4 regions of the Streptomyces sp. NBC_00286 genome follow, and region 3 is predicted to be linked to each of the others. Evidence: riboswitches for the same ligand, from Rfam matches in the RefSeq annotation. Region 3 holds a riboswitch; each other region holds the start of a gene.

Region 1 (7,285 bases), 2.0 Mb from region 3:
GAGATGAGGAGGACGAGGGCCGCCTGCGAGAACATCTCGACGGCGGGGGTGTCCCCCGCGACCCGGCCGCAGTCGGCGATGACGTCGGCGGGCGCGTTCGGCGAGTCGGCAAGGTGAGCGAAGGCCCGGCCGAGGGTCGGCCACAGCCCGGCGAGCCCGGCGGCCTGCTCGGCGTTCCCGAGCCCGACGAGCACCTCGAGTCCACCGCTCAACGGCTGTACGTGGTCCCAGAGTTGATCCGGTACGAGCCCTCGGCGCGCGGTGGCGGCGATGGACAGCATGCCGGTGTTGGGGTTCAGCGGACCGCCGTGCGCGGCGGCACTGCGGTACACCAGGTCACCGCCGGCCGGATCGGTCTCCGCCAGCAGAGCCCGGCGGGGCCAGACCGCGGCGAGGGCGACGGCGGCCGTGGTGACGCCGGGGGAACCCTTGTCGGCGGCGAGAGCGATGAGCGCCATGTCTCTTGTTGTCTCTCTCGCCCTTAGTTGCCGGGCACGAGGACGACGGCGACCTCGCCTGCGGCGGCGGCCTGGGTGAGGGCGGGGACGTCGTCCTGGTCTACGAGCACCGTGACCGAGATGTTGCCGGTGCTGATGGTGGCGTCGTCGCCGCTGCTCTTTGTATTCACGCGCGCGTTGTCGACGAGGAGGGTGTCGGTGCCTGTGGCGGTGCCGCCGGACGAGTTGTTGTCGGAGTTGGAGCCGGTGCTGGTCTTGCTGGCGCGGTAGGCGGCGACGATATCGCCGGGCTTGATGTTGGACGGGTACTGGCCCTCCTTGAGGGCGAGGCCTACAGAGGCCTTGCCTGCGGGGAGGGAGGACTTCGCCCCGAACATCTGGCCGACGACGACAGTGCCCGCGTAGATGGGCGACTTGGCCTTGAGGGTCTTCAGGGTCTCGCGCTGCTCCCAGCGGACGTACTTGATGCTGGAGTCTTCCGCGACCAGGACGGAGGTGATGTTGCTGTCGTCGACGGCCTCGCCGGCCTGGAGGGTCTTCGTCACCTGGATGACCTCGACACGATCCCCGGCCCGCAGCACGAGCATCGTCGCCCCCAGCGCTCCGACCAGGATGAGCAGCACGGCGAGAGCGGCGAGTGCCGGTTTGCGCTCGCGAGGTGGCGTGGGAAGACGCTCACCCATGGCCGGCTGAGCCGGCGCCGCGGAACGGTTGTTACCCGCCCCCGTACGCTCTTGGATCTTCACGCAACCGCTCCCCGTACACCCAAGAAGGTTTCCGTCATTTGGGACACTCCATTCGGCATCGGGCGTACCGCCCGACCTGGCCGAATAACCAGCGACTTGAGTGCTGGAATGAGTGTCAAGTCATCGCACCGTATCAGGGGCGCATAAGCCCCTCAAGGCGCGCCAACGATCGCGAACCTCACAGGACTCGACGTTATCCACGCGCAACGTAGGCCGGTTGGTTCCCCGTTGAGTACGGGCCTTCCTGAGCAGGTTCTGCTGTGCGAGCGCGAACGGCGTGACGTCCGCGAGACACGTGATCGTCATGCGGAGGCCACCGTTCCTGCACGAACTACTCACGAGTCAAGGAGAGGGCGGTGTGGGCCGCGGGATGACCTTCCAGGTCGGAGGGTGCACCGTGACTGCGCCCTCGCACCTCCGGTGACGGTGAGTGTTCAGCCTTGTTGACAGCGTGAGGGGCGGTACCCCAGGATCTGTTGACCGCGTTCCCGCTTCGAGATCGAGCGGGTCCGCGCACGGGGAACGTCGTCTGCCCGACGAGCAGTTGGGCCTTTCCTGGTGCAACTCCGGTGGCTTGCAGCCCCGTAGAGCACCGGCATCGGAATCGGCACCTCCGACCGCGTAGCGCTGTGTGGCTGTGCCGCGGCTGTGGCTGTCGCTGTGGCTGTTCCGCGTTGTGGCCATGCCGCTGTGGTGCCGTGCCGTTGTGGCGCCGTACCGCTGTGCGGCCTGCGCGAGTAGATCCCCCCACAATCACAACACCCACAAGGAGCTTGTCTTGCTGCACCAGAAAACCGCCCTGCGCGTCGCCGCGCCCGTCGCCGTTCTCGCGCTCGCGCTGACGGCGTGCGGCGGCGGGGAGGACAAGGCCGACGCGAAGGAGCCCGCTACCAAGCCGGAGGCGGCGGCAACTCCGGCCGAGGCGGCCTCCGGTGGCGAGATGGCCACGGGCGAGAGCGCCGAGGGCAAGGTCGAGGAAGAGGACGGCAAGGTCACGTACGACATCACCGCCATGAAGGTGGACGTCGGCACCGAGGCCGAGGCCCAGGAACTGGTGCAGGACAAGGCGGAGGCCAAGGGCATGGTGCTCGCGGTCGCGCACCTCAAGTTCACGCACAAGGGCGGCCCGGCCCTGACGTCCGACTCCGACGCGGCCGACGGCACCAGCATCTGGGCGGACGGCAAGCGGGGCGCCCTGCTCATCGGCGCCGCCGACGACGCGCCCGGCTGCGAGGACCCGTACGACGTCGAGAGCTGGAAGACGGGCGAGAGCCACACCTTCTGCGACTCGTACCTGATCCCGGCGAACGCCAAGGAGATGGAGGTCCGCTGGGCGGAGGAGGACGGGGAACCGTTCATCTGGAAGTTCCCCGGCCAGTAGGGCAGTTGCTTCCACCGGCAGCCATCGATAAGGAAAGGAAGAGGAATGAAGAGATCCGCTGCCCTGACCGCCGGCGCCCTCTCCATAGCCGTACTCACCGGCCTGACCGCCTGCGGAGGCGGTGACTCGGAGACGGACGCGGCCGCCGCCGACACGCCCAAGCCGACCCCGACGGGGCCGAGCCCGGCCGAGCGGCTCGCGAAGCTCGCGATCACCAAGGCGGACGTCCCCGGCTACAACGTTGAGAAGAGCAGCGAGGAGTACCTCTTCGCCAAGTCCCAGGACGAGGTCACCCTCGACAAGAAGGTGTGCGCCCCACTGGCGTACGCGATGAGCCAACTCCCCGTCGGCGAGGCGCAGGCCGACCTCAATCGAGTGGCTTCGAAGAACGTCAACAGCCACACGTATGTCACGCTCAACGCCTACGAGGCCGGCAAGGCGGAGTCCGCCATGGCCGGCCTCACCAAGGCGGTGGACTCCTGCGGCACCGGCTTCACGGCCAAGGCGAAAAACAACACGAGCGCGTTCGACTCGGTTACGGCCGAGAAGGCGGACCCGGCGGGCGACGAGTCCCTGGCCTTCAAGGCCACGTTGACGTTCAGGGGCGTCACCCACACGGTCCACTCGGCAGCCGTACGCCGCGACGACGTGATCGCCGTCTACTACGCGGTGAACGGCTGGGCCATCGCGGACTCCAGGCCCAGCGACACCAAGGTCGCCTCCGTCGTGGCCAAGGCCCAGAACGCGAAGCTTGGTTGAGGGCTCCGGCCCCGGCCCCGGCCCCGGGTACCTGGCTGCCCGGGGCCGGACGCTTGCCGCTGATCATCCTTACGAGTGAGCCAACGGCATATTCCCGTCCGGCTTGACGTGCCGTCACTACCGTCCGTCACATGGTCAGCTCATCCCACGAGGCGATGCACCGCCTCTTCCAGGAGGACCCCGGCGCCTTCGCGCGGACCTTCCGGACCCTGGATCTCCCGTTTCCGGACCCGGTCGCGGTGTCCCTCATGCCCACTGATCTCACGGAGATCAAGCCACTGGAACGGCGCGTGGACACGCTCCTCAGGCTCGACACCGCCTCCGGCGAAAGCCATCTCCTGGTCGTCGAAGCCCAGGGCAAGAGAGACCCGAAGAAGCACGCAAGCTGGGCTTACCACATCGCCCACCTCTACGCGAAGTACCGCATCCCGCCCGTCTTGCTTGTCACCTGCCAGGACAAGGCCACCGCCGCCTGGGCCGCCGAACCCATCACGATCGGGCCCAGCCAGTGGCGCACTCTCACACTGCGTCCCCTCGTTCTGGGCCCGCACAACGTCCCCGCCATCACCGACCCGTCCACTGCGGCCCGCGACATCCCCCTGGCGACACTCTCCGCCATCACGCATGGCAAGGACGTCAACGCCGCTGCCATACTGAAAGCCCTGGCCGCCGCTCTGAAGACCGTCGACGAAGAGACCGCGAGGATCTTCGCCGAATTCACCGAACTCGGCCTCGGGACCGCCCCGGCCGCCAACACCTGGAGGCAATTGATGTCCGTCGACCTCTCCTTCTTCCGCTCGGAGACCTCCCAGCGCCTGCGCGCGGAAGGCCGCGTCGAGGGCCATGCCGAGGACATCCTGCTGATCCTGAGCGAGCGCGGCATCGAGGTCCCAGACGACGTACGCGCGCGCATCACGGACTGCACCGAAGTGGAAACCCTCCGAGCCTGGCTCAAGCGCTCCGTCACGGCCGCCACTGCCGAAGATCTGTTCGGGGACATGAAAGGCTGACGATCGACGGTGAATGCCCGGCCCATCACAGGGCCGGGCATTCACCCTGTCGCCGATCGGCCGACCCATGGGGTGCTCAGCTGATCCGGTGCCTAGGCCGCCCCACAGGTCCAGACACCCGATCAGTAAGGGCCGTTGACGTTGTCGATCGAGCCGTATCGGTCGGCGGCGTAGTTGCAGGCGGCCACGATGTTGGCGACCGGGTCGAAGGGGTCTGTCGACGTGCCGGGCACGTGGTAGGCCCTGAAGGTCGGGTCGATGGTCTGCAGGAGGCCCTTGGACGGGGTGCCGGCCGCGGCGTTGGAGTCCCAGTTGTTGATGGCCTGCGGATTGCCGGACGACTCGCGCATGACGTTGCGGTGGATGCCGTCGTACGAGCCCGGAATCCCGTTCTGGGCCATGATGTCGAGCGCTGCCTTGATCCAACCGTCGAGGTCGTTCGAGTACGTCTTCGCGGCGGCTTGCGTGGCAGCGGCGGGCGCCGTGGACTTGGCGGCGGCCGGGCTCGCGGCCGCCTTCTTCGTACCGACGGTCAGCGTGAGACCGGGCTTGATCAGCGACGGGTTGTTTCCGATGACCGCACGGTTGGCCTTGTACAGCCCCTGCCAACCACCGCTCGTGCCATGCTTCTTGGCGATCTTGGTCAAGGTGTCGCCCTTGGCCACCTTGTGCGTGACGAGCTCGACCTGCGGAACCGCGGCCTCAGCAACCTGCGTGACCTGCCCCGCCGGCTGGGCGGCGTGGGCACCGCTCACCGCCACGAACGGGAGGGCGAGCGCGACTCCACCCGTTCCTACGGGGACGAAGGCGCGGGCGATGCGGCTGACTCTCGTACGGCGGTGCTTACCTCGTGCGGGCATGACGAATTCCTCTCCGGCGCCTGCGAGGTGAGCTGTCGGGTTCGGGCGGGAGCTGCCCGGCCGCGCAGTGAGCGCGACTTCACCCCAAGCCGCTCCGGTTGCCCGGATCGGCGACTTACCTGGGTCCCCCGCTCCTGCCATAGCGCGTGGATGAATGGGGTTCCGGAGCGGCGGCAGGATTAGGCGTTCCGTCCGGATCGAGACGAGAACGTATGCGAGAGCACACACCCGAAACAAGCCTCGAAATCCCGGTGCGCCCCTTATGAACTCGCCAAAAGGAAGGGTAAATCGCCCGATTATTCCGGAACGCGACTCTCAACTTACGTTCTGCAAAGCAGAAGTTGTCGAGGCACCCCCTCAACGCCCAATCCACCCGAACGTGACTCATTTCACGCGATCAAGCGCCACTAAGCCTGAACAAAGCGGCAATGTAGGCAACTCGGGCATTGCGCCTTCCTGAGGGCCCGCCGGGGCTGGGCGTGAAGAACCCCTTGCCGGTCCGCCCCTCGGCACGTTGACAGGCGACTGTCGCCATGCTGCTATGAGGCGCTTCCCAGCCGGACCTGCGCCGCGTCGCACACCGCTCAGGCACCGGATCGACGGACACCTGACCGGGGGCGGGCCCCGAACAACCAGAGCGAGGACCCATGCCGCAGCGCGCCGCGACCATCGTCGGCGGCGGGATCGGCGGCCTCGCGGCGGCCATTGCCCTGCACCGCCGGGGCTGGCGCGTCGAAGTCCTGGAGCGTGCCCCGGAGTTCACCGAGATCGGCGCCGGCATCTCCCTGTGGCCGAACGCGCTGCACGCGCTTGAGGTGCTCGGCCTGGCCGACGCCGTCCGGGTACTCGGCGCCGTCGAGGCCGCAGGCGGCGTACGGGATCGCCGGGGCCGCTGGCTGTCCCGTACGGACAACGCGGAGCTGACGCGCCGCTTCGGCCAGCCCCTGGTGGTCCTGCACCGCGCGGACCTGTTGCGGGTGCTCACCGAGGCACTGCCCGCCGACAGCCTGCGGTCGGGCAGCGAGGTGTCCGCAGTCCGCGACGACGGCCACGGTCACGGTCACGGTCACGGCCTGGTCGTCCATCACCGCGAGGGTGAGTCCCGGCCCGACGTCGTGGTCGGCGCCGACGGGCTGCGCAGTGCGGTCCGCCGCGCCTTGTGGCCTGACGCGGCCGGCCCCCGGTACGCCGGTTACCCGGCCTGGCGCATGGTTACCGAGCCCCTCGCCGAGCCACCCTCCGAGGGCGCGGCGATCTGGGGCCGTGGGGAGAGGTTCGGCTACACGGCGCTGCCGGGCGGGCGGATGTACTGCTTCGCGACCGCGTCGCTGCCGGAGGCCGCGGCCTCCGGCTCGTCCTCGTCCTCGTCCTCGTCCGAGCACGCCGAACTGCTGCGCCGGTTCGGGTCCTGGCCGGATCCCGTCCCCGCCCTGTTGGCCGCCGTCCCCGCGGAGGCGGTGCTCCGGCACGACCTGTACGACCTGCCGCCGCTGCCCACCTTCGTACGCGGCCGGGTCGCGCTGCTGGGCGACGCGGCCCACGCCATGACCCCCAATCTGGGCCAGGGCGCGTGCCAGGCGCTGGAGGACGCGGTCACCCTCGCCCACTGCCTCGACGGCACCCCGGACGTGACCGCCGCACTCCGCTCGTACGACCTGCTGCGCCGTCCGCGAACCCAGGCCATCACGCGCCGCTCCGCCCGGCTCGGCGCAATCGGCCAGTTGTCGTGGCCGCCCGCGGTGCTGCTGCGCGACACGGCCGCCCGGCTGACCCCGACGCAAGCGACGCTGCGTTCGATGACGCCGGTGCTCGGCTGGACCGCGCCCGCCGACCCGGCGACCGCGACGCAGAGCGAGCGCAAGAGCGAGCGCAAGAGCAAGAGCGACTGATGCCGGACTGGACGTATCACCCGCTGCGCGGCGCGGCCGCCGCCGTCCTCGGCCGTCGCCGTTCGCAGCGAACCGCACTGCGGCTGCTGGCCTCGATCGGCTCCCGTCCCGCCGGCGCACGGCTGATCGCCCGGGGATTCGGCCACCGCCATCCGCCCGAACGCCTCGCCGGCGAGATCGCC
Region 2 (7,285 bases), 1.6 Mb from region 3:
ATGTGGTGCTCATGCGCTACGTGCCCACGGCGCCCGGCGCGGGCGGGCTGGCCTCCGCCGCCGACCGGCACTGGCTGGAGGTCGCCTGCGAGCTCGCCGCCCAGTGCCCGCCCTCACGGACCGCGTTCAGCGTCGGCGCGGTCGTCGTCGCGGCGGACGGTACGGAACTGGCCCGCGGGTACTCCCGCGAGTCCGACGAGGTCTCGCACGCCGAGGAGGCCGCGCTCGCGAAGCTCGACCCGGCCGACCCGCGCCTGCCCACCGCCACCGTCTACAGCAGCCTGGAACCCTGCGCCCGCCGCGCCTCCCGGCCCGCCCCCTGCGCCCGGCTGATCCTCGACGCGGGAGTACGCCGCGTGGTCACCGCCTGGCGCGAGCCGGACACGTTCGTCCGGTCCGCCGACGGCAGCGGACTGCTGGCCGCCGAGGGCGCCGAGGTCGTCGTACTCCCGGAATACGCGGAACGGGCCGCCGAGCCCAACCGCCATCTGCTCGGCCAGTGACCGGGAGGGATCGGTTGAGGGCAGGCGGCGAAAACCCGTGTGCAGAGCGTCCCGCGGATGGCGTACACTGGTCCTACCGACGCGGGGTGGAGCAGCTCGGTAGCTCGCTGGGCTCATAACCCAGAGGTCGCAGGTTCAAATCCTGTCCCCGCTACTGAACACTCAGGGCCGGAACCTACGGGTTCCGGCCCTGAGTGCTTTCCGGGGTTCCCGCCGGTCCTGTCCCGATGGCTACGCTCACCCACTCGGCCCGCACAGGTCGCCCCCCGACCACCCGCCGGGAACCCTGGACGGAGCGCGGTGACGCGGTGAAGGGCAGGAGACCAGTGGCGGGGCCCGGAGAAGTGGAGACTGGCGGACGGAGCGTCGCGTACCTCCGCACCCTCGTCCAGGCCCTCCCGGTGCTGCTGATCATCGCGGGGGTCTGCTACGACCTCCTCACCCCTCCTCCCTTCACCGCGGTGCCCTTCTTCACGGTCGCTCCGCTCATCGCCGCGCCCCTCTCCACCTTCGCCAACACGCTGCGCACCGGAGTCGTGTCCGTCGCCGCCCTCTCCCTGCTGCACATCAGGGGCGACTTCGACGCGGGCGCCGCCACCGAGGTGGCCACCGCGGCCGCCGTCGCCGTGCTGGCGCTCGCCATCAACCGCCTCGTACGCCGCAGTGACCAACGTCTCGCCTCTGCCCGCGAGATCGCGGAGGCGGCCCAGCGCGCCGTACTGCCCGAACCGGCCGAACGGATCGGCGGGCTCGACATCGCGGCGCGGTACGAGGCGGCTCAGGCGGACGCGTTCATCGGGGGCGATCTGTACGCCGTGCAGGACACCCCGCACGGCGTACGGCTCATCGTCGGCGACGTACGCGGGAAGGGCATGGGCGCGGTGGCGGCCGTGGCCGTGCTCATCGGGGCCTTCCGGGAGGCCGCCGAGCAGGAGGCGACCCTGGAGGCGGTGGCGCAGCGGCTGGAGCGGGCGTTGGTGCGCGAGGCCGCCCGGCGCGGCGGCCTCGAGGCGTTCGAGGGCTTCACCACCGCCGTACTGGCCGAGATCCCGCACGCCGACGCCGTCGTACGCCTCGTCCACCGCGGCCACCCGGGACCGCTCCTGCTCTACGGCGACGGCTCGCTGGACACGCTGAAGGACGAGGACCCCGCACTGCCGCTCGGGATGGGCGAGTTGGGCCCGTGGCCCGACCGGGCGCAGGAGGTCCCGTTCCCCGGCGGAGCCACCCTGCTCTTCTACACGGACGGGGTGACCGAGGCCCGGGACCGGCACGGCGTCTTCTTCGACCCGGCGGACAGACTCGCGGGCCGGACCTTCCACGGACCCCGGGCGCTGCTCGCCACGCTCGTGGAGGAAGTCGTACGGCACACGGGAGTCGGCGGCGCGACGGACGACATGGCGCTGCTGGCGGTCCGGAGACCGTGAGGCCGACGCGTGAGGCGGACGCGTGATGCCGGAGGCGGCCTCGTATCACCTTCCGTAGTCGGACGAACCCACTCCGCATAACAACTGAAACATTGTCAACAGCAGTCACAGCAGTGAATTGGAGCTGAGTCACGATCAACTCGCCCGATTCATCCCACTGATGACCTGAAAGTCCAGGCCAAGACTGCCAACGAATCTCCAGAACAGCTTGGAATCCAGGGCCTGCCTCTATTAACGTTCGATAACGCAGCGCGGTCGTCCCAGCCGACACAAGAGTCGGCTCCGTGCGCACGCGCCGAATCCTGCAAAGGAACCGGGGAACCACCAACTTGGGGTGAATCGGGCGTCGTTCCCGGTGGAGACACCGTGAGCAACGCACGTAGGAGACCTTCCTGCTCCGAACCCGTCAGCTAACCCGGTAGGCGGAAGGAAGGAAAGGAGTGCGCCTACGTGGCGTCCAACCGGCCTGCCCCCCAGACTTCGTTCGCGCCGAATGAGGAACCTGACACATTCGGCTACGGCAAACGCCAGGACGAGGAGACCTGGGAGGAGTGGAACCCCTCTGAGGATTCCCTCAAGCCCGTACGCGGCAGGCACCGCGTCGGCAAGCAGCGCGGCGGAGGCCTCGCACGCAGCTCCACGGTTCTGGGCGTCGGCGTCATCGCCGCCGTCAGCGCGGGCGGCATGGCCAGCGCGAACACCGGCAAGCCGCCGGTCTCGATCACTCTGCCCGACCTTCCGCTGATCTCGGGCGACACCGACGAAGAGCCCGGTTCCACGACTCCGCTCACCCACGCCGGTCTGAGCGCCGCGGACGCCGAGCAGGGCAACTCCGACGCCGGCGAGGCCCTTCGCGCCCGCATCATCCTCCAGGCCGAGCGCCAGCAGGACCAGGTCGACCAGGAGGCCAGGCAGGCCGCGGCGACCGCAGCCGCGAAGAAGGCCGCCGAGCAGGCCGCCAAGGAGCGCCAAGAGGCCAAGGCCAAGGCCGAAGCCGCCAAGGAGAAGGCGGCGGAGGAGGCCCGGCAGAAGGCTGAGGCGGAGCGCCTCGCCGAGCTCGCCAAGAGCTTCGCGCTGCCGACGTCCTCGTACACCATCACCTCGACCTTCGGGCAGTCCGGCGCGCTGTGGTCCTCCGGCACCCACACCGGCCTGGACTTCGCCGCTCCCTCGGGTACGCCGCTCAAGGCCGTCCACAGCGGCACCATCACCGAGGCCGGCTGGAACGGTTCGTACGGCTACCTCACGAAGCTCAAGCTCGACGACGGCACGGAGGTCTGGTACGCCCACCAGTCCTCGATCAGCGTCAGCGTCGGCCAGAAGGTCAGCACGGGCGAGGTCATCGGCCGCGTCGGCGCGACCGGCAATGTCACCGGGGCGCACCTCCACATGGAGGTCAAGACGGCGGGCGGCGACGGGATCGACCCGATGGCCTGGCTGCGGAGCAAGGGGCTCAACCCGTAAGTCCCGCAAGGTCTTTGACGCCATCCGCTTTCGGACGAGAAGCGGGTGGCGTCTTGGTTTTCGCTTGGTTTCGCCTGGTTCCGGGCTAGCTCCGGGCTAGTTCCGGTAGGGGTTGTACGCCGGGTAGGGCGACCCTTGGCCGTACGAGTTCCCGTAGGTGTTCCCGTACGTCGGCCACGGCGGCGGCGCCGGAGGAGGAGCCGTGGCCCGGGCCGCGTACGCCAGTGCGGGGCGGGCCAGCTCGCGGCGGGCCCAGAGCTCGTGGAGCAACTCCCGTTCCCGTACGACGAAATCGGTGCCCGCGCGGCCGCGGCGCCCCCGGTGGCGGAGGAACGCGAGAGAGGTCGCGTACGCCTCGTACTCCGCGACCGCCCGCCCCGCAGGCCGCCCTCCGTGATGCGTGGCCCACTCGCGGGCCAGCTTCCGCGCCTTCATCGAGCCGAGCACGAACGGCTCGGGAACCGTCAGCCAGCCCGCCATCGCGTACGCGGGCAGTTCGGTGCGGATCGTGCCGAGTTCGCGCTGCCGGGTCCAGATGGCCAGCCAGGTCAGCAGGCCGAACGCGGGCACCATGAACGCCGCGTACACCGCGAAGAAGCCGTACGTGCCGAAGGTCGACGAGCCGTTCCAGAGAGCATGCATGCCCATCGCCAGCAGCAGGCCCGTGAAGGGCAGCAGTACGCGTCGTATGTGCTGGCGGTCCGCGGAGAGCGCCGCGATGCCGAAGCCGATGCCGGTGAGCACGGTGAACAGCGGATGCGCGAAGGGCGACATGATCACGCGTACGAAGAAGGTGGCGGCGGTGACGGAGGCGATGCCGCCGTCACCGCTGCTCAGCTGGTCGGTGCCGAAGGCGGTGCCGAGGTAGAGGATGTTCTCGGTGAACGCGAAGCCGGTCGCGGTGACTCCGGCGATCACCACGCCGTCGACGATCCCGGTGAAGTCCCGTCTGCGGAACAGGAACACGAGTAAGACGGCGGCGGCCTTCGCGGTCTCCTCCACGACGGGTGCTATGACGGTCGCGCCGATCGTGTCGGCGCTGGAGGGGTCCGCGGTGGCGGTGGCTATCCAACGCGTGGCGAAACTGTTCGCCACGATCGCTATCAGCGCCGCCGCGCAGGCCCCCCAGGCGAACGCGAACGTCAGGTTCCGCCAGGGCCCCGGTTCGACCCGGTCCAGCCAGCGGAACGCGGCGATCAGCAGCGGGACGGGCAGTACGGCGAGGCCGAGGCCCACCAAAAAGCCCTCGGTACCGGTCTGTTCGCGGACCAGGGCCAGGATGACCAGACCGGAGAGGGCGAGCAGGGTGATCAGCGCGCCGTAACGCACCCACCTGCGGCGCCACCAGTGTGTATGCCGCCGGGTGCCTCCGGCGGGGGTGCCGGGGGGTGGGGGGTACGGCGGGTACGCCGGGTACGGGGGACTGGTGGACACAACATCGACCCTAACCAGGGAGAGGGTGGGCTCGCGACGGTACGTTTGCGCCCCGCTGGGTTCGCTGGGTTCGGGATGGCTTATGGGGTGCTGCGTCGGGCGTCGTGTCGGGTGCTGTGCGGCACGCGGTGGAACAGCAGGTCGTGCACCACATGGCCCTTGTCCAGGCCCTGGCTCTCGAAACGGGTCAGCGGGCGGAAGTCCGGGCGGGGCGCGTAGCCGCCGTCCGGCTGGGAGTTCTCGAAGTCCGGGTGCGCGCTGAGGACTTCGAGCATCACCTCGGCGTACGGCTCCCAGTCCGTGGCACAGTGCAGCAGCGCACCGGGCTTGAGGCGGGACGCGGCGAGTGTGAGGAATGCCGGCTGGATCAGGCGGCGCTTGTGGTGGCGCTTCTTGGGCCAGGGGTCCGGGAAGTAGACGCGCAGCCCGCTGAGGGAGTCCGGCTGGAGCATCTCCCTGAGCAGGATGATCGCGTCGCCGTTGGCGACCCGGATGTTGGACAGACCCTTCCGGTCCGCGAGATTGAGCAGGTTGCCCTGGCCAGGGGTGTGCACATCGACGGCGAGGATGTTGGTCTCGGGATCCTCGGCGGCCATCTGCGCGGTGGCCTCGCCCATCCCGAACCCGATCTCCAGCACGACGGGCTTGTCGTTCCCGAACAGATCGCTCAGATCGATCTTCCGCCGCCCATCGATATCCAGCCCCCACTTGGGCCACAGCCGCTGCAAGGCGTCCGCCTGCCCATGGGTGACCCGGCTCCGGCGCGGCTGGAAGCTACGGATCCGGCGCTCGAAGTGGGAGCCGGCCGGGTCGGCGCGGGGCCCGTCGGGGAAGCGGGGTTCGCCTTTGGCACGGGGGCGGGAGGGGCGCGGCTCTTCGGTGTTTTGACGCTCAGACACAGTGCGTTTGATTGTACGAGTGCCTCCGGCGGTTGGGTTCGTTGTCGGCTGACGGCGCCGTTGTGGCTGGTCGCGCCCACGCGGGGTGCCTCCGGCGGTTGGGCGGCTGCGGGTGCGTTGTGGTTGCTCGCGCCCGCGCGGCGGAGCCGCATATGTCACAGTCTCGCGCCGTTTGGGTGGGTGGTGGGTGCGGGGCCGCGTCGGGGGTGTCCGTCCTCGGACCGGCGCGCGTTGCTGTCGGCTGGTAGGGGGTGCCGGTGTTGGCGCGCCGGCCGCTGCGGGCGCACACCCCCGCCCCGTCCCCTTGCCGCCGTGGGCGGCTGCGGGGCCGTGGGGGTGCGGGCTCCCTCCGGGCGGCCTTTCCGGGCCGCGGGCTTGCTCGGGGCGCGGGCGCCTTCCGGGCCACGGGCTTGCTCGGGGCGCGGGCTCCCTCCGGGCGGGCTTACCAAGCCGCGGGCGGGTACGGGGCGAGGGCCCCTTCCGGGCCGGGGTCGCTTGATCGTCGGGGTGCGGGCAGTCGCAGGCTTTTGTTTTTAGGGGCGCGGGGAACTGCGCGACCAGCCACGACGCACCCGCAGCCGCGACACGACTGTCACCCCCCATCCCGGTAGGCACCCACCCGCCCCACCCACCCCGCCGGAGGCAGCGGGGCCTGGGGGCGCAGCCCCCAGTTTCGGGAAGGGGCGGGGCTGGGGAAAGAAAACCCCGCGTTTACGCCCGCCCCAACGCCACCAGAACCCTCCGCCCAACCTCACGCCCAATCGGCAGCGAAGCGGTAGCCGCAGGCGACGGCGCGTTCAGCACATGAACCGTCCGAGCCCCCTCCCGCAGAAGGAAGTCGTCGACCAACGTGCCGTCCCGAAGAACCGCCTGCGCCCGAACCCCCGCAGAAGCCGGAACCAGGTCATCCGAGGTCACCGCAGGCAACAACCGCCCCACAGCCTCAGCAAACGCCCTCTTCGACACCGACCGCCGCAGCTCACCCCCGCCATACCGCCAATGCCGCCGAGCAATCCGCCAAGCCCCCGGCCAGGCAAGCGTCGCCCCCAACTCCCGAGCCCGCACAGTCCGCCAGTCATACCCCTCCCGGGCCAAGGCAGGCACAGCATTCGGCCCGATATGAACACCCCCGTCGATCCCTCGAGTGAGATGCACCCCGAGGAACGGAAACGCAGGATCCGGCACCGGATAAACCAGCCCCTTCACCAGCCAAGGCCGCGCCAGCGAGTAGTACTCACCCCGGAACGGCACGATCCGCATCCCAGGCTCGTCCCCAGCAAGCCGAGCGATCTCGTCACAGTGCAGCCCCGCACAGTTGACGAGCACACGCGCGCGTACGACGTCCCCATCGCCCGTACGCACGGCGACCCCGAGGTCAGGCCGCCGATCGATGTACGTGACCTCCGCCCCGTACCGAATCGTCGCCCCCGAAGCCTCCGCAAGCTGCCGAGCGACCCCCACGAAGTCGCAGACCCCGGTCGTGGCGACGTGAATGGCGGCGAGCCCCCGCACCTCCGGTTCGTACTCGGCGATCTGGGACGCCCCCAGCTCCCGTACC
Region 3 (7,285 bases):
AAACTCGCCGCCCAGCTGGGCACCGACACCAGCGGGCCCGCGTTCTGGAAGGCCCTCTCCGACGCCTCCAAGAAACTCGACGTCGACCTGAACCCGCGCTACGGCACTTGGGACCCCGAGAAGAACAGCCGCGTCGAGGCCGAGCTGCCGTGGCTGCGCCAGGTCACTCAGGCGGGCGGCCAGGAGACCGCGTAACCGCTGTCCCCATCAGCATCCTCCGCTGGCTGACCTTGTTGTCAGTGGCGTGGGTTACGTTCGAGGGGTGAACGCATCCAGCCCGGGGCGCATCGTCCTGCTCACCACCAGCCACCGCGTCGCGCCCGGCCTCCTGTCCTGGCCCGCCTGGCAGGCCCTGCACGACGCCGACCGCGTCCTGTGCGCGGACGGCGCCCACCCCCAGCTGCCGTATCTCCGCGAGGCCGGCGTCAAGGTCGACGAGGCCGCCCCGACCGCCGAGGAACTCGTCGACGCCTGCGCCGGCGGCCACACGGTGACAGTGGTCGCCACGGGCGAAGGCGAGCCCCAACTGACCGACGGGCTCGCCCGCCTGGCCGGCTCCGGCCGCGTCCAGATGCCCGACCTCGAACTGCTCCCCGCCTCGTACGACCTCCCCGGCGCCCGCCTCCTCGACCTCGTCCAGGTCATGGACCGCATCCGCGCCGAATGCCCCTGGTCGTCCCAGCAGACCCACAAGGGCCTCGCGAAGTACGGCATCGAGGAGGCGTACGAACTGGTCGAGGCGATCGAGGAGGGCGACCGCCACGAACTGCGCGAGGAACTGGGCGATGTCCTGCTCCAGGTCGTCTTCCACGCCCGTATAGCGGAGGAGGACCCCGAGGAACCCTTCTCGGTGGACGACGTGGCGGCCACCATCGTCACCAAGCTCATCCACCGCCACCCCCACGTCTTCGGCGACGAAACCGCCACCACCCCCGAAGAAGTCAAGGCCCACTGGCTGCGCACCAAGGCGGCGGAGAAGCAGCGCACGTCCGTGACGGAGGGGATCCCTCTGGGCCAGCCCGGACTGGCTCTGGCGGCGAAGCTCGCATCTCGCGTACGCACAGCGGGACTTGAGGTGCCGATACCGCAGGGCGAGGGCGTCGGTTACGAACTGCTGGCGATGGCGGCACGCGCCGAGGCGGACGGGGTGGACCCGGAGGCGGCGTTGCGGGCTGCCGCGCGGGCTTATCGGGATGCGATACGGGCGACGGAGGGCTCGGAGTGAGGTGAGCGGCGGACGCCGAACCTCTCGAGGGCGGCCACGGTCAGGGGCGTACGGCGGTGAACCCCACGGGGAGGTTCCGTAGCCCGCGCATGATCAGGCCTCCTCGCCAGCGCAGGTCCGCGGGATCGGCGGCGAGCCGAAGGTCGGGCAGACGGCGCAGCAAGGTAGCCAGGGCGGTGCGGCCTTCCAGGCGGGCGAGTGGGGCGCCGAGACAGTAGTGGATGCCATGTCCGTAGCCGAGGTGCTGGTTGTCCCGGCGGGAGAGGTCGAGCGTGTCCGGCTCGCTGAAGCGGGCGGGGTCACGGTCGGCGGCGGCGAGGACCACGAGCACGGGGTCACCGGAGGCGATTCGCTGCCCGCCGATTTCGAGGGGCTCGGTCGCGTAGCGCCAGGTGGCCAGCTCGACAGGGCCGTCGTATCGGAGCAGCTCTTCAATGCCGGTGTCCAGCAGTTCGTGTTCGCCACGCTCTATCGACTGCTGCAGCTGCGCGCGCTGCTTCGGGTTGCGCAGCAGTGCGTAGGTGCCGTTGCCGATGAGATTGATGGTCGTTTCGAAGCCGGCGAAGAGGAGGACGAAGCACATGGCCGCGGCTTCGTTCTCGGTGAGGTGTTCACCGTGGTCGGAGGCGCGGATGAGCCCGGAGATGAGGTCTTCGCCGGGGTCGGGGGTGGCCGGAAGTGCCTCCCGCTTGCGGTGGATCAGCTCGGCGAGATAGCCGCGCATCTTCTTCACCGACCGCGCGACCCCGCCTCTCGGCCCGCCGCCGTGCCGGATCATCATCCCCGCCCAGTCCCGGAAGTCGTCCTGGTCCTCGCGCGGGACGCCGAGCAGATCGCAGATCGCGTAGATGGGGAGGGGGAACGCGAACTCGTGGATGAGGTCGGCGGAGCCCTTGGGCGCGAACTGGTCGATGAGGTGATCTGTCAACTCCTGGACGCGAGGCGCGAATTCGGCCACGCGGCGCGGGGTGAACGCCTTGGAGACGAGCCGACGGAGCCGTGTGTGGTCCGGCGGATCGATGTTGAGCAGATGGGTCATGAGGTTGGCACTGCGCTCACCCGGAATGCCCGTCTTGGCCTTGCCGTGGGCGTCCTCGGAATGATGCACGGGATTCTTGGAAAGCCGCTGGTCGGCAAGGGCCTGCTTGGCGTCCGCGTACCGGGTCACGAGCCACGCCTCGACGCCGCTGGGAAGCGTGCTGCGGTGTACGGGCGAATGCTCCCGGAGCCACGCATAGGCGGGGTACGGGTCGGTGGCGAACTCCCAAGTGAAGAGTTCGGGTCGGATATGCGGCGCGTTCACGAGCTGACGGTACCGTCTCGCAGCTGACGAACCCCCAGCTCAAAGGTGACGTACTCTCAAGTCCGTGATCTTTACGTGATCTGCGCTACATCTACTGGTGACAAGTGATCGAGTCCCACTAGGTTCTCGCGAAAGCGAACCTCAGCAGTCTCATTGGTCACACCCAAGTCACCCACTGTCGCGTGAAAGGCAACCGCATGCTCTCCGGGAACGGTCGACACCGTCGCCCCCGTCAGGCACCGGCTCTCTTGGTGGCGGCGGGGGTGACCGGATCGGCCCTCGTGATCCCTCTCCTCGCGGCGAGCGGCGCGAGTGCCGCCAGTGATGCGACCTGGGACGCGGTCGCGGAGTGCGAGAGTGGCGGCTCCTGGAGCGCCAACTCCGGCAACGGGCAGTACGGCGGCCTTCAGATGACCCAGGAGGAGTGGGAACAGTACGGCGGTCTCGACTACGCGATGAGCGCCGATCTGGCCAGCCGCTCGCAGCAGATAGCCGTCGCCGAGAAGGTCCTCGCGGACCGGGGTACGAGCCCCTGGGCGACCTGCGGACTCGTCGCGGGCCTCACGCAGAACTCCGACTCGCCCGACGTGGATACGGGCTTGGCGCAGGACTCGCCCGCTCCGAGCCCGACTCCGTCCAACGAGGCGGACTCGGGGTCGAGTTCGGGCGCGGATTCGGGCACCGGCTCGGGCTCGGAGGCGGGTTCGGGCGCGGACTCGGGCTCCGGCTCCGATTCGGGGCAGACGTCAAGTGACGGCTCCGCAAAGGGCGATTCATCCGGTACGTCAGGTGTATCGGACTCATCCGATACATCGGCTGACTCGGGTTCGTCCGGTATATCCGAATCGTCCACCGGCACTTCACAGGACTCCGGCAGCGATTCCACAGCCGAAACGCCGAGCCCCGACAGCTCGCCAAGCCCTCCGAAGGACCCGACGAACGAGGGCGACTCGGACAACTCAGGCGAAAATGCCGACTCTTCCGGTGGCGAGAGTGAGAGCACAAACACAGACGAGGGCACCGGCCGTCATCGTGGCGACAGTGCCGAAGAAGGTGCCGACGACTCCCGTACGGACGACTCCACCGGCCGGCACGCCTCCCGTGGCGACGACGCCTCGCGCGACGCGGCGGACGCCCAGGACGGCTCGTACACCGTCCGCTCCGGCGACAATCTCTCGGCGATCGCCGACTCCCATGGCCTCCAAGGCGGATGGGCCGGGTTGTATGCAGCGAACGAGCACACGATCGGCGCCGACCCGGATCTCATCCTTCCCGGTCAGCGCCTTGAACTCGGCACAGACTGAGGGGTGTGCAAGGTGCCGAACCGGGCCAAAAGTGGCGGCAGTTCGGGCCGGATGTCCGCTTTAGGGAAAGTGAGACATGGATCTCAAAGCCCCTGATCGTCTTTGAAATTCGGCGGATCGCATGTTTACGGTCGTGACCGCTCGCCACAGCGGGCCCCGACGGACGTCACGCCGAATCCTGCCAACGTCCGTACGGGAACAGTCGTCGCGTAAAGCGCCGTAGGCAGGAGCGGGGGACCCAAGGTAAGTGCCGGGCCCGGTCGTCGAGACCGGGTGCGGCTTGGGGTGAAGTCGTACGGAGCGATCCGTACGGCCGGGCAACTCACCACGCCCGAACCCGACAGCTCACCTCGTAGGCGTCGGTGAGGGGATCTCTTCATGCTGCTTTCCGGCAAGGGCAAGCACCGTCGTCCGTCCAAGGCCACCCAGATAGCCACGCTCGCCGGTGTCACCGGTGCCGCCATCGCCGCCCCGCTGATGGTGTCGGGTACGGCCTCTGCCGCCACCGCCTCCGAGTGGGACGCCGTCGCCCAGTGCGAGTCGGGCGGTAACTGGTCCATCAACACCGGCAACGGCTACTACGGCGGCCTGCAGTTCTCCGCCTCGACCTGGTCCGGTTACGGCGGCACGAAGTACGCCGCCACCGCCGACCAGGCGAGCAAGGCCCAGCAGATCGAGATCGCCGAGAAGGTCCTCGCGGGCCAGGGCAAGGGTGCCTGGCCGGTCTGCGGCAAGGGTCTGTCGAACGCCGCGTACAACGGCGGCGGTTCGGACTCCGGTGCCGCGCAGCAGAACACCCAGCAGTCCCAGCAGCAGAGCGCGCCGGCCCAGGAGGAGCGTGCCTCGCGTTCCGCGGACCGCCCGGCTGCCAAGAAGACCGTCACCACCCCGACCGGCAAGAAGGTCAAGAAGGGCGACGGCGAGTACAAGGTCGTCAAGGGTGACACCCTCAGCGCGATCGCTTCGGAGAACGACGTCAAGGGCGGCTGGCAGAAGCTGCACAAGCTGAACGACGACATCGTCGAGGACGCGAACGTCATCTACCCGGGCCAGCAGCTGCACCTCAGCTGACACCGAGCCCCAGCTCAGCTGAAGCCCAGCCCCCAGCGAGGCGTCAACTGAGCCCCGAGCTCGGCCGAAGCCGAGGCCCCCAACTCGGCCGAAGCTGAGCCCCCGGACAGTCCCGCCCCGGTGCGTCTTCCCCCGTACGCACCGGTGCGGGACTTTTCTGTCCCCCTACTCGTCCCCTGCTCGCCCCTACTCGTCCCTCTACTTGTCCAGCCCTCGCTTTGTTCCGTTCGGAAACAATTTACTTTCGGTTCGGTCCATGCGAGGGGCGGACGGCTGGCCGATCGCCCGGAGCCGGTTAGGCTCGTCATCGCGGAGCCGCCGCGGCTTCGCGCTGTGCGGGCCCAGCGGCCCGCGTCACCGCGTCACATCCCAGAAGGAGATGCTCGTGCCGTCCATCGACGTCGTCGTAGCCCGGGAAATCCTGGACTCCCGAGGCAATCCCACGGTCGAGGTCGAGGTTGGCCTCGACGACGGCAGCACGGGTCGTGCCGCCGTTCCGTCCGGCGCCTCCACGGGCGCCTTCGAGGCCGTCGAACTCCGCGACGGAGACGCCAACCGCTACCTCGGCAAGGGTGTCGAGAAAGCGGTCCTCGCCGTCATCGAGCAGCTCGGCCCGGAGCTCGTCGGTTACGACGCCACCGAGCAGCGGCTGATCGACCAGGCCATGATCGACCTGGACGCCACCGACAACAAGGGCTCGCTCGGCGCCAACGCCATCCTCGGCGTCTCGCTCGCCGTCGCGCACGCCGCCTCCGAGGCCAGCGACCTCCCGCTGTTCCGTTACCTGGGCGGGCCGAACGCGCACCTGCTGCCCGTACCGATGATGAACATCCTGAACGGCGGCTCGCACGCCGACTCCAACGTGGACATCCAGGAGTTCATGATCGCCCCCATCGGCGCGGAGTCCTTCTCCGAGGCGCTGCGCTGGGGCGCCGAGGTCTACCACACCCTCAAGAAGGTGCTGAAGACCAAGGGCCTGTCCACCGGCCTCGGCGACGAGGGCGGCTTCGCCCCGAACCTCGAGTCCAACCGCGCCGCCCTCGACCTCATCATCGAGGCCATCAAGGAAGCCGGCTACCAGCCCGGCGAGCAGGTCGCCCTCGCCCTCGACGTCGCCGCCTCCGAGTTCTACAAGGACGGCGTCTACGTCTTCGAGGGCAAGGAGCGCTCGGCCGCCGAGATGACGGAGTACTACGAGGAGCTCGTCGCCTCGTACCCGCTCGTCTCCATCGAGGACCCGCTGTTCGAGGACGACTGGGCAGGCTGGAAGGTCATCACCGACAAGATCGGCGACAAGGTCCAGATCGTCGGCGACGACCTCTTCGTCACCAACCCGGAGCGCCTCGCCCGCGGTATCGAGGAGGGCTCCGCCAACGCCCTGCTGGTCAAGGTCAACCAGATCGGCTCGCTGACCGAGACCCTGGACGCCGTCGAGATGGCCCAGCGCAACGGCTTCAAGTGCATGATGTCCCACCGCTCCGGCGAGACCGAGGACGTCACCATCGCCGACCTCGCCGTCGCCACCAACTGCGGCCAGATCAAGACCGGCGCCCCGGCACGCTCGGACCGTGTCGCCAAGTACAACCAGCTGCTGCGCATCGAGGAGATCCTCGACGATGCCGCGGTGTACGCGGGCCGCTCTGCGTTCCCCCGCTACAAGGGCTGACCTGCTTGCAGGCACCTCCTTGCCTACGTCCCCGTACGCGGTCCCGTACCGTGTGCGGGGACGTAGGCGTGTGTGCAGGGGAGGCATGAATGGCCGGGCTGTGCCTTCCCGGGGGACAACCCCCGGACCCCCGGCCGAAAAGACAGGTGGCAAGGTAACCGGCGTAGTGCAGCGAGGTGATGATCCATGACCAACCGCGACCGGTTCTCCACCGCGACCAGGCTGCGGCTGCTCGGCGAGCAGACGGCGGCGCGCGTCTATCGCTCCCAGACCAGGCGCCAGGCCCGCCGTTCCCGGCTGACCGGCCGGGCCGCGTTGCTCGCCCTCGTCCTGTGCACCCTCGTCGTCGCCCTCGCGTATCCGACCCGGCAGTACGTCTCCCAGCGCGCCGAGATCGCCGAACTCGAGCGGGAACGGCAGCAGGCCCGTGAGCGCGTCGAGCACCTGCGCGACCTCAAGGCACGCTGGCAGGACGACGCGTACGCCGAGCAGCGGATCCGCGAGCGCCTGCACTACGTGAAGCCGGGCGAGACCGGCTACATCATGATCGATCCGAACGCGGCGAAGAAGTCGCGTACGACGCAGGGGGCGGCCGCCCGCCCCTGGTACGCCAATGTCTGGGACGGGGTCGACAAGGCGGACCGCGCCGACCAGTGAATGCTGAATGTGCTGAATGCTGAACGTGACGAGAAAGACGGCTATGGATACCCCCCCGC
Region 4 (7,285 bases), 110 kb from region 3:
ACTCCGGAAATTCCGGCAACTCGACGGGCCCGCACCTCCACTTCGAGGTACGCCCGGGCGGCGGCGACGCGATCGACCCCCTGGCGTGGCTCCGCAGCCACGGCCTCAACCCGACGTAACCGCCCCGCTGCCCGGCCACCAAGTCCCGGCTACAACTTCTCCACCGGCGCGTAGCGCAGCAGCAGCCGCTTCGGCTTGGTGTCCCCGAAGTCGATCGTCGCCTCCGCGTTCGACCCCGTGCCCTTCACGCCGACCACCGTGCCGAGCCCGAACTGGTCGTGGGTGACCCGGTCCCCCACCGCCAGCGACACCACCGGCTTCTCCGTGGCACCGCCGCGCCGCGTGGCGAAGCCGGAGGCGCCCGAGGCCGCCGAGCGCGAAGAGGACAGGGAAGCCGCCACACCGGCCGCGGGGCCGGAGGCCACCGCTCCCATGGACCCCTTCCGCTTCCACTCCAGATGGGTGTCCGGGATCTCCTCCAGGAAGCGGGACGGTGGGTTGTACGAGGGCTGCCCCCATGCGCTCCGCATCGAGGACCGCGTCAGATACAGCCGCTCCCGCGCGCGCGTGATGCCGACGTACGCCAGCCGCCGCTCCTCCTCCAGCTCCTTGGTCTGGCCGAGGGCACGCATGTGCGGGAAGACGCCGTCCTCCATGCCGGTCAGGAACACCACGGGGAACTCAAGGCCCTTGGCGGTGTGGAGGGTCATGAGCGTGATGACGCCGGAACCGTCCTCTTCCTCGTCCGGGATCTGGTCGGAGTCGGCGACGAGCGCGACCCTCTCCAGGAAGTCGGAGAGCCCACCCGACGCCTCGCCCTCACCGGCCTCCTGCTCGAACTCCAGGGCCACGGCGGCGAGTTCCTGAAGGTTCTCGATACGGGTCTCGTCCTGCGGGTCCGTGGAGGCCTGCAACTCGGCCAGATAGCCGGTGCGTTCGAGCACGGCCTCCAGGACCGTGGCCGGGCCCGCGCCCGATTCGACGATGGTCCGCAGGTCCTCCATCAGCGTGTTGAACCGCTTGACGGCGTTCGTGGAGCGGGCCGCCATGCCGTACGCCTCGTCGACGCGGCGCAGCGCCTGGGAGAAGCTGATCTTCTCCCGGGAGGCGAGTGCGTCGATCATCGCCTCGGCGCGGTCGCCGATGCCCCGCTTGGGGACGTTGAGAATCCGCCTCATCGGTACGGAGTCCTCCGGGTTGGCGAGAACCCTCAAGTACGCGAGGACGTCCCGGACTTCCTTGCGCTCATAGAAGCGCACGCCGCCGACGACCTTGTAGGGCAGGCCGACGCGGATGAAGACCTCTTCGAAGACACGGGACTGGGCGTTCGTACGGTAGAAGACGGCGACATCGCCCGCCTTCGCCTCCCCTGCGTCCGTCAGCCGGTCGATCTCGTCGGCGACGAACTGCGCCTCGTCGTGCTCCGTGTCGGCGACGTAGCCGGTGATGCGCGCGCCCGCGCCCGCGTTGGTCCACAGGTTCTTGGGGCGGCGGCTCTCATTGCGCTCGATGACCGCGTTCGCCGCGGTCAGGATCGTCTGTGTGGAGCGGTAGTTCTGCTCCAGCAGGATCGTCGTCGCGTCCGGGTAGTCCTCCTCGAACTGGAGGATGTTGCGGATGGTCGCGCCCCTGAAGGCGTAGATGGACTGGTCGGCGTCACCGACGACACACAGCTCGGCGGGCGGCACGTCGTGCTCGCTCGGGGGTACGTCCACGGGGTGCTCGGAGGTGCCGACGAGTTCCCGTACGAGGGCGTACTGGGCGTGGTTGGTGTCCTGGTACTCGTCCACCAGTACGTGGCGGAATCGGCGGCGGTAGTGCTCGGCGACGTCCGGGAAGGCCCGCAGGAGGTTGACCGTCGTCATGATCAGGTCGTCGAAGTCGAGGGCGTTCGCCTCGCGCAGCCGCGACTGGTACATCGCGTAGGCCTGGGCGAGGGTCTTCTCGAAGCCGTCACTCGCCTGTGCCGCGAAGTCCTCCTCGTCGATCAGCTCGTTCTTGAGGTTCGAGATCTTGGCGCTGAACGACTTGGGCGGGAAGCGCTTCGGGTCGAGGTCCAGGTCGCGGCAGACCAGGGCCATGAGGCGCTTGCTGTCGGCGGCGTCGTAGATCGAGAACGAGGAGGTGAAGCCGAGCTTCTTCGACTCCCGCCGCAGGATCCGTACGCAGGCGCTGTGGAAGGTCATCACCCACATCGCGTTCGCCCGCGGTCCGACGAGGTGCTCGACGCGCTCCTTCATCTCGCCCGCGGCCTTGTTGGTGAAGGTGATGGCGAGAATCTGGCCGGGATGCACCTTGCGCTCGCCGAGCAGGTACGCAATCCGGTGTGTGAGTACTCGGGTCTTGCCGGAGCCGGCGCCGGCCACGATGAGCAGGGGGGAGCCGGAGTGCACGACCGCCGCGCGCTGGTTGTCGTTCAGCCCCTCCAGGAGCGCGGCCGCGTCCACGTGGGGACGGGGGGCGCCATCGCGGTAGTAGGCCTCCCGGTCCGGCGGCACGTCGAACTTCCCGCCGAACAGATCGTCCGGAACCTGCTCCGGTACGTGATCGTCCTCGGGCGGTGGCGGGGGCTCTTCCTCGTGGTCCCGCGAGGGTTTGAGGTCCGCCAGGAAGCTGTCATCAAAGAGGCTGCTCATCGCTCTCCGAGTCTAGGCTCCCCCACTGACAGCTCGCCGCCGCCCTGAAAAGCTGTCCGGGAAAACCCTGAGAACTCCGCTCGTACGAGGCTGCCGGGAGCCCGCCCGGATTTCCCTCACCCTCCAGGACCGTCCCGTCACGGTCGGCGACGGATCATGACGCCTGAGGCTAAGGTCACGAAAACGTATCGGACAATTCGCACATCAACCTTCACAGGAGCCACACGAGTTGGTTAGCTTTCGCAGTGGGCCGCTCGACCCCCACCGGCGAACGTCGCCGGGCCGTGCGGCTCCCGCCGAGTCCGGTACGCCCTTGTGGCCACCCGGAGCCGGGGACCCACCGACCTTGGGGTGAATCGGTCCAACTCCCTTAGGGACAAGGACCGTAGGGCAAACCTTCCGAAGCACACGCCCGAACCCGACAGCTAACTCGGTAGGCGGAGCACGGAAGGAGTCGCCTTCGTGGCGCCACACCGCAAAGCGCGGTCGTCCAGTCCCAAGGGCATACGGACCCCTGCCCTCGCCACCGCCGCTCTCACCTCGGTGGCCCTCCTGTCGCAGACCGCGAACGCCTCGCCCTCCGCGGAGCCGAAGCCCAGCCTCGACGAAGTACAGAAGAAGGTCGACGACCTCTACGCGCAGGCGGAGACGGCGACCGAGAAGTACAACGGCGCCAAGGAGAAGACCAGCAAGCAGCGCAAGAAGGTCGACAACCTCCTTGACGACGTCGCTTCCCGCACGCAGAAGCTCAACGAGGCGCGCGAGGAACTCGGTACGTTCGCCACCGCGCAGTACCGCACGGGCACCGCCGCCCCTGACACCGCCGCCATGCTGCTCGCGGACAACCCGCAGGACTACTTCGACCAGAACCAGCTGATGGACCGGCTGACCAGCCGCCAGCAGCAGGCCGTCGACGACTACGCGACGCAGCAGTCCCAGATGGCGGAGAAGCGTCAGGAGGCCTCCGAGAGCCTTCAGGGGCTCACCCAGACCGAGAACACCCTGAAGTCGTCCAAGGCGACGGTTCAGCGGAAGCTCGCCGAGGCGCGCCAGTTGCTCTCGCAGCTGACCGCCGAGGAGAAGGCCCGGCTCGCGGCGATCGAGCGGGAGCAGCGCGAGGAGGCCCAGCGCAAGGCGGAGGAACTGGCGCGGCAGCAGGCCGCGGAGGAGCAGCGCCGCCAACAGCAGCAGGCCCAGCCGGCTCCCGCGCCTTCCACCGGCGCGGGGACCTCGGCCGGCACGGGCACTTCCGCGGGCGCCTCGACCGCCAAGGGGGAGAAGGCGCTCGCCTTCGCCCGTTCCCAGACCGGCAAGCCGTACGTCTGGGGCGCCTCAGGACCGGACTCCTACGACTGCTCAGGCCTCACCCAGGCCGCCTGGAAGGCCGCCGGCGTCACCCTCCCGCGCACCACGTGGGACCAGGTCAAGACCGGCACCCAGGTCTCGGTCGCCAGCGCCCAGCCCGGGGACCTCGTCTTCTTCTACGACGACATCAGCCACGTCGGCCTCTACCTCGGCGACGGCATGATGATCCACGCCCCGAAGCCCGGTGCGTACGTCCGCGAGGAGTCGATCTACTACATGCCGGTCCACAGCGTGGTCCGTCCGGCGTGACGCACGCGCGCGTGGACCCCATTTCGGGGTGCACGCGCGCGTGAGCTGTTTTTGGGGTTTTGGCGCTCTTCATGAGGCCGTTTTTTCGAGGCTCTCCATGAGGCCGTTTTCGCGGCTCTTCGGGCCGTCAGGTCCAGAGCACAGCGATGAAGACGTTCGCGGTGGTCAGCCCGCCGACCAGCCCGAACGAGCCCTTGTCCACCTTCTCCTCGTCCCGCTTCACATACACGAGGCCCAGGATCACGATCAGCAGCGCCAGCTTGACGCCGATCTTGATGTTGTTGACCGTCTGGTCGTCGGCCTGGTTGAGGCCGACGAGGATCACGCCCGTGACGAGCATGGTGAACGCGCCGTGGAGCATCGCGGGGCCGAAGCGGGCCGTGCCCTCGCCCATCGCCTTCATCTGGGTGAGAAAGCCGCCGAGGAGTGCGGCGATGCCGATGATGTGCAGGGCGACGAAGAGATGGATGAGTACGTCCATGAGGCCGGAGCCTAACCGGGGGCTCGCATACGGCCTCACACTGCCCCCGGCCCCTGGGGGCGCCGTACGGGCTCTGACGGGCCCTGACGGACGCTGACGGACGCTGACGGACGCTGACGGGCCCCACATAGCACCGCCGCGCCGCTCGGACCTCTACGACCCCGGCATCGGTCAACACCCCGCGTCAACTTGACGACTCCAGGCCGGAATTACGGTCACATACGGTCACCATGCGGCGCAGTGCCGACAGTTCCGTACATGCCGTTACCAGGCGCGCACGCTCAGGTTTAGCGTCCTTCCCCAGGTGACCGGCTCCCCACCCGCCGTCCGGACCAGGGGCGGCAGCCGGACATCACCGCCGAGAAGATCCGGCGGCGGTCCGCTCCCCCTGTGCGGGCCGCCGCCGGACGCGTGACCGGCCCGTTCGGGAAGGAAGTGTGTCCAGGTGGCAGCGCACCGCAAGCCAAGACAGCGCTCGCTCAGTGGCAATACGGCCCGTACCGCCTTCACGATCGCCCTGGCGGGCGCGGCGAGCGCAACCTCATTCGACGGGGCGGGTTACGCCGAGCCGCGGCTGACGCCGGAGCAGGTGCGGGCGAAGGTCGACAAGTTGTACCAGGAGGCGGAGGTCGCCACCGAGAAGTACAACGGGGCGAAGGAGAAGGCCGACAAGGCGGAGGCCCGGGTGGACTCCCTCCAGGACGAGGCCGCCCGCCGGACGGAGCGGCTCAACTCCGAGCGGGATGCACTGGGTTCAGTGGCTGCCGCGCAGTATCGGGATGGGGGCATCGACCCGGCGCTGCGGCTCTTCCTCTCCTCGCAGCCCGATCAGTACTTGGACGAGGCCGCGTTCGCCGAGCGCGCCGGCAGTCGGCAGGCCTCGACCGTTTCGCGCGTACGGGGCCAGCTGCGGGAGATCGAGCAGTTGCGCGGGGCCGCCCATGTCGAGCTGGCCTCGCTCAAGTCCCAGCAGGCGGCGCAGAACCGGCACAAGAAGACGGTGACCGGGAAGCTCGGCGAGGCTCGGCGGCTTCTGTCCCGGCTGACGGACGAACAGCGTGCGCGGATCGGCACGGACGACGCCGCCACGGCTCGCGCCTCGCGCTCCTCCGACTCGCCGGATCCGGGCTCGGCTGTTGGGGCTCCCAACTCGCGGGCTGCGGCTGCCGTCTCGTACGCGTACGAGAAGCTCGGCAGCCCGTATGTGTGGGGGGCCACCGGGCCCGATGCCTTTGACTGCTCGGGGCTCATGCAGGCCGCGTATCGCTCTGCGGGGATTTCGCTGCCTCGGACGACTTATGACCAGATCGAGGCTGGGGAGCGGGTTTCGCGTGGCGATCTCCGGCCTGGGGACCTGGTGTTCTTCTACTCGAGCATCAGTCATGTGGGGCTTTATGTGGGCAACGGGCAGATGATCCATGCGCCCAATCCTTCGGCGCCGGTGCGGGTCGCTTCGCTTGATGAGATGCCGTTTGCGGGCGCCGCGCGGGTGGTGTGAGGTTGTTTCGTCGCCCCCGCCGCCCCTTCCCGTCCCATCCCTGGGGCTGTGCCCCAGGCCCCCGCCAGGGGTGGTGGGTGACACTGCGTGTCGCGGCTGCGGGTTCGTTGTGGCTGGTCGCGCAGTTCCCCGCGCCCCTAAAGGGGCGCCACCAACCTGCCCTCGACTGACGGCGACGAATACCTCTCCTTCACCCTCGTGACGTCCGCAAGAACTAATCGCAACCGCCGTACGACCGGGCGGGTCAGACCAGTCGTCGTGCCGTCGCCCACCGGGTCAGCTCGTGGCGGTTGGACAGTTGGAGCTTTCTGAGGACCGCTGAAACATGGGACTCCACCGTCTTCACCGAGATGAACAGTTGCTTGGCGATCTCCTTGTACGCGTACCCGCGGGCGATGAGGCGGAGAACCTCGCGCTCGCGTTGGGTGAGGCGGTCGAGGTCCTCGTCGACGGGCGGGGCGTCCGTGGAGGCGAAGGCGTCGAGGACGAATCCGGCCAGGCGCGGGGAGAACACCGCGTCGCCGTCCTGGACGCGGAAGACGGAGTTGACGAGGTCCGTGCCGGTGATCGTCTTCGTCACATAGCCTCGCGCGCCGCCCCGGATGACGCCGATGACGTCCTCGGCGGCGTCGGAGACGGACAGCGCGAGGAACCGTACGGGCTGCTCGGCATCCGCCATCAACGGAGCGCAGCGGCGCAGGACTTCGACCCCGCCGCCGCCCGGAAGGTGCACGTCGAGGAGGACGACCTCGGGCCGGGTCGACGTGATGACCGAGACGGCCTGGTCGACGTCGGCGGCCTCCCCGACCACCTCGACACCTGTCCGCTCGGTCTGCCCGATCTCCGCCTGGACCCCTGTACGGAACATGCGGTGATCGTCGACGAGAACCACTCGGACTCGCCGACCGGGCCCGGCGTCCGCCGAATCGGGCGTGGCCGTCGAGTCGTTGGGCTCGGCGGCGGCCTGCGGCGCGTCGGCTGCGGCCGCGCCGATGCCCGCGGCAGGGCCGTCGGCCGCGCCCGCGCCGGTCGCGCCACCGCCCGGCTCGACCGTCC

The links. Region 3 has a riboswitch for cyclic di-AMP ahead of OHT21_RS17595 (transglycosylase family protein). Riboswitches for the same ligand answer to the same signal wherever they lie in the genome.
Region 1: another riboswitch for cyclic di-AMP. It lies ahead of OHT21_RS27375 (transglycosylase SLT domain-containing protein); the one in region 3 lies ahead of OHT21_RS17595 (transglycosylase family protein).
Region 2: another riboswitch for cyclic di-AMP. It lies ahead of OHT21_RS25060 (M23 family metallopeptidase); the one in region 3 lies ahead of OHT21_RS17595 (transglycosylase family protein).
Region 4: another riboswitch for cyclic di-AMP. It lies ahead of OHT21_RS17130 (C40 family peptidase); the one in region 3 lies ahead of OHT21_RS17595 (transglycosylase family protein).

Annotation. Positions count from the first base shown of each region.
Region 1 is NZ_CP108054.1:5,932,794-5,940,078, reverse strand. It holds gene OHT21_RS27400 (hypothetical protein) at 1-458, opposite strand, end outside; gene OHT21_RS27395 (hypothetical protein) at 482-1,204, opposite strand; gene OHT21_RS27390 (hypothetical protein) at 1,983-2,585, shown strand; gene OHT21_RS27385 (hypothetical protein) at 2,631-3,344, shown strand; gene OHT21_RS27380 (hypothetical protein) at 3,476-4,354, shown strand; gene OHT21_RS27375 (transglycosylase SLT domain-containing protein) at 4,477-5,214, opposite strand; cyclic di-AMP (ydaO/yuaA leader) riboswitch at 5,219-5,369, opposite strand; gene OHT21_RS27370 (FAD-dependent monooxygenase) at 5,862-7,103, shown strand; gene OHT21_RS27365 (hypothetical protein) at 7,103-7,285, shown strand, end outside.
Region 2 is NZ_CP108054.1:5,445,247-5,452,531, forward strand. It holds gene OHT21_RS25045 (dihydrofolate reductase family protein) at 1-503, shown strand, start outside; tRNA gene OHT21_RS25050 (tRNA-Met) at 584-657, shown strand; gene OHT21_RS25055 (PP2C family protein-serine/threonine phosphatase) at 731-1,930, shown strand; cyclic di-AMP (ydaO/yuaA leader) riboswitch at 2,214-2,370, shown strand; gene OHT21_RS25060 (M23 family metallopeptidase) at 2,381-3,394, shown strand; gene OHT21_RS25065 (PrsW family intramembrane metalloprotease) at 3,491-4,828, opposite strand; gene trmB (tRNA (guanosine(46)-N7)-methyltransferase TrmB) at 4,909-5,727, opposite strand; gene lhgO (L-2-hydroxyglutarate oxidase) at 6,439-7,285, opposite strand, start outside.
Region 3 is NZ_CP108054.1:3,893,830-3,901,114, reverse strand. It holds gene OHT21_RS17615 (SurA N-terminal domain-containing protein) at 1-195, shown strand, start outside; gene OHT21_RS17610 (nucleoside triphosphate pyrophosphohydrolase) at 245-1,225, shown strand; gene OHT21_RS17605 (cytochrome P450 family protein) at 1,266-2,528, opposite strand; gene OHT21_RS17600 (transglycosylase family protein) at 2,792-3,832, shown strand; cyclic di-AMP (ydaO/yuaA leader) riboswitch at 4,038-4,206, shown strand; gene OHT21_RS17595 (transglycosylase family protein) at 4,211-4,903, shown strand; gene eno (phosphopyruvate hydratase) at 5,283-6,569, shown strand; gene OHT21_RS17585 (FtsB family cell division protein) at 6,756-7,226, shown strand; gene OHT21_RS17580 (DUF501 domain-containing protein) at 7,270-7,285, shown strand, end outside.
Region 4 is NZ_CP108054.1:3,783,541-3,790,825, forward strand. It holds gene OHT21_RS17120 (M23 family metallopeptidase) at 1-119, shown strand, start outside; gene pcrA (DNA helicase PcrA) at 150-2,636, opposite strand; cyclic di-AMP (ydaO/yuaA leader) riboswitch at 2,921-3,091, shown strand; gene OHT21_RS17130 (C40 family peptidase) at 3,099-4,250, shown strand; gene OHT21_RS17135 (hypothetical protein) at 4,378-4,731, opposite strand; gene OHT21_RS17140 (C40 family peptidase) at 5,177-6,229, shown strand; gene OHT21_RS17145 (response regulator transcription factor) at 6,474-7,285, opposite strand, start outside.